DNA from 2 places in the Nostocoides vanveenii genome. Region 2 is predicted to be linked to the other one. Evidence: riboswitches for the same ligand, from Rfam matches in the RefSeq annotation. Region 2 holds a riboswitch; the other holds the start of a gene.
The links. A riboswitch is a leader RNA that binds a small molecule or an ion and turns the genes downstream of it on or off. The one in region 2 is predicted to bind cobalamin.
Positions count from the first base shown of each region.

Region 1: another riboswitch for cobalamin. It lies ahead of ABD209_RS04575 (hypothetical protein); the one in region 2 lies ahead of ABD209_RS05060 (prenyltransferase/squalene oxidase repeat-containing protein).

Region 1 is NZ_BAAAPN010000024.1:17,454-20,856, forward strand. It holds gene ABD209_RS04570 (alpha-amylase family glycosyl hydrolase) at 1-1,097, shown strand, start outside; cobalamin riboswitch at 1,102-1,233, shown strand; gene ABD209_RS04575 (hypothetical protein) at 1,280-2,341, shown strand; gene ABD209_RS04580 (phytanoyl-CoA dioxygenase family protein) at 2,314-3,159, opposite strand; gene ABD209_RS04585 (2-hydroxyacid dehydrogenase) at 3,171-3,403, opposite strand, start outside.
Region 2 is NZ_BAAAPN010000027.1:6,655-10,057, forward strand. It holds gene ABD209_RS05055 (hypothetical protein) at 1-239, opposite strand, end outside; gene ABD209_RS05060 (prenyltransferase/squalene oxidase repeat-containing protein) at 242-1,747, opposite strand; cobalamin riboswitch at 1,820-1,959, opposite strand; gene ABD209_RS05065 (NAD(P)H-dependent glycerol-3-phosphate dehydrogenase) at 2,129-3,148, opposite strand; gene ABD209_RS05070 (MGMT family protein) at 3,285-3,403, shown strand, end outside.

The DNA of each region.
Region 1 (3,403 bases), on a different contig from region 2:
ACCAGGGCGGGCCGCAGCGCTCGATCAACTTCATCACCGCGCACGACGGCTTCGCGATGCTGGATCTGGTCGCCTACGACCACAAGGACAACAGCCAGGCGTGGCCGTTCGGGCCCTCGGACGGCGGCTCGGACAGCAACGACTCCTGGGGCAGCGGGGGCGACCAGGCGCTCATCCGTCAGCGGCTGCGGAACTTCTGGGTGGCGCTCTATTTCGCCCGGGGCGTGCCGATGGTCTGCTCGGGCGATGAGTACGGCCGCACTCAGAACGGCAACAACAACCCCTACAACCTCAACACCATCGGGATGTGGAACAACTGGTCGGCGCTGGCGACCAATGCGCCCACATCGGTGCCGGTGGTCCCGGACGGCGCGGGTGCGGTCGATGCCCCGCAGGGTGCGGCGCTCGCGACCGTCCGCTATCGCGACGCCTTCGGACGAGCAGACTCGCCGTCGGGCGTCAACCCGCAGTTGGTGTTCGCGTCCTTCCTCGGGGCGCTGCGGCGTGATCACCCGGGGTTGCGGCAACGCTCATACGGCGATGCCGAGCTCGGCGGCACCGATGTCAGCTATGTCTTCTTCCAACCGGACCAGGCGGAGGCGCCGGCGGACGGCGATCGCGCCGTGCGCCTGTGGATCGATGCCGCTAGCGTCGGCGCCGCGGACTTCCTGCTGCTGATCAATATGGCGGATCAGCCGGTGGCTTTCGTTGTGCCGCAAGGGCCTTCATCGGTGTCGTGGCGGCGAATCATCGACACGGCCCACTTTTTCGAGGGCGGCTTCAACTGCTGGTCGCTCGAGCGCGGCAATGTCGTGCAGGGCACCTATGACGCGGCCGCGTGGTCGATCGTCGTGCTCGCCGAGGGTGCGCCTGGGCCGATCAGCGGCGAGGGCGGCCCGGGCAGTGGCGCCGGGGGTGGCCCGGGCGCTGGCGCCGGGGGTGGCCCGGGCGCTGGCGCCGGGGGTGGCTCGGGAGGTGGCGCCGGGGGTGGCCCGGGCGGCGGCCGGGCGAAGCAACCGCCGGGCAGGAGCGTGATCACCGCGATCACCGATGTCCTGGTGGACTCGGTGCGCGACTGGTTCCGCAGCCGCCGCTGACCCCCCTTACGGTGGCGTGCTAGGTTCGGCTCGTCCGAGCAGGGGAAGTCCGGTGCGAATCCGGCGCTGACCCGCAGCGGTGATACGGCCCACAGGGGCTGTCAGCCCGAATGCCTGCGCGGCGCGTCCGGCACCACCCCTTTTCGATTCCCCGCCGAGGTATGCGGAGGAAGGACTCCCTCATGAATCACGTCACGGCCACTCTCACGCGCGGCGTAACCGTCAGCCTCACCGCGAGCGCTCTCCTTCTCGGCGCGGCCACGACGGCCGGTGCGTCACCCACCGCCACGTCCACCACGAGCGAGCAACGGGCCACGGCATCGGACCGGCTCAGCGCTCGCGTGGCGACCGGCTGGCTCGGCCGCCAGTTCGTCGACGGCTCACATCTGATGACCGATTTCGGCGGCACCAGCTATGACGACCCGGGCCTGACCCTCGATGCCGTCCTCGCCTTTGCCGCCACCAAGACCAACGACGTGCGGGCAACGAAGGCCCTGACGTGGCTGGCCCAGGACAGCAACCTGCTCAGTTACATCGGCACCGGCTCCGACGAGTCGTATGCCGGCGCTCACGCGAAACTGGTTCTCGCACTTCAGGTTCGCGGCCAGAACCCGGGCTCCTACGGCGGCCGCGACATCCTCGGGGAGCTGCGATCCCTTCAGCGGGCGGACGGCCGCCTGAGCGACCGCTCCAAGTGGGGCGACTACTCCAACGCCTTCGGGCAGAGCTTCGGCGTGGTGGCGCTCAGCCGTGCCGGTCTGCCGGCCGCCAATCGCGCGGCCGGGTACCTCGCCGGTCAGGCGTGCGCGGACGGCGGCGTGCCGATCACCTTCGAGCAGGCCACGTGCACCGGCGACCGGGACGCGACCGCGCTGGCGATCCAGGCTTTCCGCGCCACCGGCCGCAGTGCGGCAGCCGCCAAGGCCGCGAACTGGCTGCGTGCCGCGGGCGCCCCCGCCAACACAAACTCCGCCGGCCTGACCGCCGCCGCTCTGGATCTGGTGGGCGGCGCGGCCAATGTGTCCGCGGCCGCCTCGACCCGGTCGTATGTCCGCACCCTCCAACAGGGTTGCGCGGCCCCCTTCGCTCGGCGTGGCGCCATCGCCTTCGACGACTCCGGGTTCGTCGCCGCCACCGCTCCGCGCGCAACGACGCAGGCCGTCCTCGGCCTGACGCCGGCCAACCTCGCGACACTCACCTCGGCCGGCTCGATCGCCTACGCCCCGACGCTCGCCTGCTCCTGACGGGGCAGGATCGGGCTCAGCGGCGAGCGCGCCAGGTCGCCCGGGGCGCAGCCCGGCAGCCAGGTGGCCAAGTCACCGGCGGCGTGCTCGCCCGGCCGGTCGATGACCCGCTCGCCGTCGGCAAACCAGATCACCGTCATCACCGCTCGCGTCTCGGCGCCATCGTTGGGCAAGGCCCGGTGCAACGTCCAGCCGCCGTGGAAGGAGGCGTCGCCGAGCGCCAAGGTCGCCGGCTCGGTCACCGGGAAACGTCCGTCGAGCAGTCCGTCGGCCACCAGCGACATGAAGTAATCCTCGGATGCCTGCGAGATCACCTCGTCCGAGAGGGATCCCGCGGCATTGGTCCCGGAGGCGAACTGCAGCGCCCCCATCGCGGGTTGGACGGCCAGCAAGGGCAGCCACATCGTGATGCACCGCTCGCCGCGCAATGGCCAGTAGCCCGCGTCCTGATGCCAAGGGGTGAACGCGCCGCCGGGCTCCTTGAAGAGGGCCTGATCGTGGTAGAGGCGCACCCGCTCAACCCCAAGCAGCTGCGCGGCGATCGACGCAAAGCGTTGCGAAAGAACGAATTCGGCGACATATTCGTCGACCTGCCAGAGGTTCATCGTCTGGAGGAACGCCCGGCTGTAAAGGTCGCGCTCGGCCAGCGGGCGCCGCTCCGTGTTGTTGGCGGAAACGGCTGCCCGGATCGCCGGCCCGTATGCCGTGACCTCCCCCGCGGATGCGACGCCCCGGAGGACGATGTGTCCATCGCGACGGTAGGCCGCCACGTCGTCGGGGGAAACGGCATACGGGCTAGAGAGCGGAGCGGCCGGCATGCCGGGGAATTCTAGGTGGCCGGGCGCGCACCGACGCCGACGACATGCGCCGGCTCCTCGCCGCGAGCCAGTCGGGTCAACTGCTCACGCAGCATCCGCAGCGCGCGTGGACGGAAGGCCGATGAGGCGCCGCCGACGTGGGGTGAGATCAGGACGTTCGGCGCGCGCCACAAGGGGTGATCGGGCGGCAAGGGTTCGGGGTCGGTGACGTCGAGCGCGAAGCGCAGTCGGCCGGTATGCCGCA
Region 2 (3,403 bases):
TTGAGCGCCGTCAGGCCCGACGTCGGGTCGCCCGGCGCGCACGACTTGGTCGTGGTCGAGCCGAAGTCGACGATCACCGTCACGCCCTTGCCGACCGGGCAGATCGCCGGAGCCGGAGCCGGGGCCGTCGACGGGGCCGCGCTCGAGGAAGCAACCGGGGCGGCCACCAGAGACCCCACGGCAACGGCGGCGCCGGCGGACAGGACCGCGAATGAGCCTCGGAGAGAGCGTGTTTGCATGATCAGTGGGTCCTTCCACGTCGGAGAATGGCGCTGGCGCCCGCTGCGCCGAGAAGAACGAGGGCGCCCGCGATGACGAGCGGACCGCCGCCTGAGCCGCCGCCGTCGTCCCCGATCGGCACCGCGGCGACAGCAGTGGCCTGCCCGGTGGGCGCATCGGTTGCGGCGGAGGTGAGGGGCCCGGCCGGGCTCGATGCGTCCGTGGTGGAATGCGACGCGGTGGCCGTGACCGTCCGAGTGACGGTGGGCGCGGGCGCAGTCACGGTGACTGTCGCGGCCGCCGTCGAAATGACCTGCGGCGCCGCCGATCGCGTGACCGTCGCCGTGACGGTACGCGTCACGCTGCCGGACGTCGGCGCCGTGCTGGTCGACGCCCCCGCGGACGTCGACGAACCTCCCGACGACGATGTGCTCGTCGACGAGGGCGTGCTCGTTGCTACGCCACACGCGGATGAGGGGGCCGTCGCCCCATCGATCGTGATACCCACGAGCGAGACGCCGGCTAGCCCCAGCGCCGCTTGCGCGCTGGACCTGCGTTCCTGGTCACTCGCCGGCCGGCCCGAAGCCAACACATCGGCATACGCCGCCGCGTCATAGGCGACCGCACCGCGCACGGATTCGTCTGCGTCACAACCAAATTGGAGCGAGAGCAGGAAGTTCTGAGCATCTCGCGCAGCATCGCCCCATGCCTCGCCGGACAGCGCGAACGCCATCGCCGAAAGGCCGGTCGTATTGCTGTTGGGTGACGACGCGCCAGTGCCACCGCCGATCCCACCATCGGCCCCCATCCGCGCGCGCAGGTAGCCGAGGGCCCGGTCCGCCGCCGCGTGCTCGCCGGTGTCGCGCAGCGCGGTGACAGCCAGCGCGGTCGGGTCGGGGTCGCTGACGCACCCATCGTCCGTGACATAGAGGCGGAACCCGCCGTCGGCGCATTGCTGATCGAGCAGGAAGCCCACCGGCCTCGCCGGCGCCGCCCCCGCGACCTGCGTGGTCGCCAGGATCCCGAGGGCCTGGGTGTAGGTGTTCGATGTGTCGCCGTATGCCGTTCGGTCGGCATAGCGCCCGTCGGCGCCTTCCAGCCCCGCGAGGTCCGCGACGAGGTCGCGGCCGGCGAAGGCGCGCGGGTCGCCACCCATCGCGGTGGCGAGGAGCACGGTCTTGGCGACCGGGCCGGCATACAGCTCGCTGGGCGCGATCCCGGGTCCGAGGTATGTGCCCAACTCCGGCGCCACGGCCGACACCGCACGGCGCGCCTGCTCGGGTCCGACACCGGTGGCGAGCATGCCGAGCACGGCGTCGATCGTCAGGCCGGGATCGGCCTGGTCGGTGCCCGGATAGGGGAGGACCCCGTCATAAGCATCGAGTTGGCGGGCGAGGAAGCCCCCGACTTCGCGCGTCGACCTCGAACCCCCAGCGTCGGCCTGTGCGCCCGCGGCAGCACCCACGCCGACAATCCCGGCGACGGCGAGGCCGGCCGTGCAGGCGGTGAACAGGTGGGTGGGGCGCACGGCACTGACTCCTCGCACGCGGCGCGACGAGCCGGGAGGCCCGGCCTGCCGGACCGCATCCCTCGGCGGTGGACAGAAGATTCGACGCGGGCAAGGCATTCCGGCTCGCCGCTTGCGCGGCCTACGGCTGCGGGTCAGCGCCGGACTTCGACCGGCTTCCCCTCGAACGCGTGGCTATCGCTCGCGCGATAACCAGAGAAGTTTAGCTCAGGGTGACCGAGCCGCGGCCCGAGGCCCTCGGGCACGCCCCAAAGACACCCCCCGAAGTTTGCCCACGCAGAGCGTGGGACCCTCGCTCCTTCGGCCAACGCAGAGCGTATGACCCAGCTTCAATACTTCGCGGGGACAGCTGTCCGTACGGGTTGTCTAATACGGCCTTGGTCAGCGGCCGCCCGCCGGATCCTCGCGCTCGGCCCGCAACGGCCGGCTGGAGAAGAACGCGAAGATCTCCGCCAGCGACAGGTCCTCATAGATCAGCCCGTGGACGAGGGAACTGATCGGCATCTCCACGCCGGCCTTCGCTGCCAGCGCCTTGACCGACTTGGCGTTCAGCACGCCTTCGGCGACCTGACCAAGTTCGGCGCAGACGTCATCAAGCGAGCGCCCCTGGCCGAGCCCGAAGCCCACGCGATAGTTGCGCGACTTGACCGACGAGCACGTCAGCACCAGGTCGCCGACGCCCGAAAGTCCCGACAGCGTTAGGGGATTCGCGCCCCGCGCCACCGCGAGCCGGGTGATCTCGGCCAGCCCACGGGTGATCATCGCCGCCCGCGTGTTCGCGTCAAATCCGAGCCCGTCGCCCGCACCCGTCGCGATCGCGATGACATTCTTCGCGCACCCGCCGATCTCCACGCCGACCACATCATCGGTGACATAGGGCCGCAGGAAAGGCGTGTGGAAGGCGTGCTGCACGGCCACCGTGACCTCGTCGTCGGAGCCCGCCACCGTCACCGCCGTCGGGAACTCGCGCGCGACCTCGACGGCGAAGGACGGGCCGGACAGGAAGGTCAGCCGCGGATGGAGCACCCCCGGCAGGACGTCCTGCAACACCTCGCTCATCGTCATCAGGTTGTCGACCTCGATGCCCTTGGTCACCGAGCAGATCAACGCGCCACGTCCGATGAAGGGCGCCGCGGCGTTCGCCACCACGCGCATCGCGTGCGAGGGCACGGCCAGCACCACCAGTTCGGCCCCGGCCAGCGCTCGTTCCAGATCGGGCTCACCGGTCATCCCGGGGGGCAGCGTGATGCCGGACAGATAGCGGGCGTTCTCGTGGCGCTCGGTGATGTCGGCGAGGACCGGACCATCGATATCCCACATGGTCACGGCATACGACTTGCTGGCCAGCGCGTAGCCGAGCGCCGTGCCCCACGAGCCCGCACCGAGCACCGTCACGCGCACAACCGACCACCTCTTCCTCGTGCCCACCCCGTATGCCGTGAGCGTAGTGAGTGCGCCCGCTCGCCGCGAGTAGATGTGACCCAGCGCGCCGCGCCGCCGCGACCGGCGAACCGGTCGCAGTCGCTAGATTCCGGCCATGGACGAAGTCGTGGTCGAACGCGTGCTTCGCGTGGTCGAGTTGATCCCACGCGGGGAGATCGCGGCATACGGCGAAGTCGGCCAGATCGTCGGATGCGGCCCGCGCCAGGTGGGGGC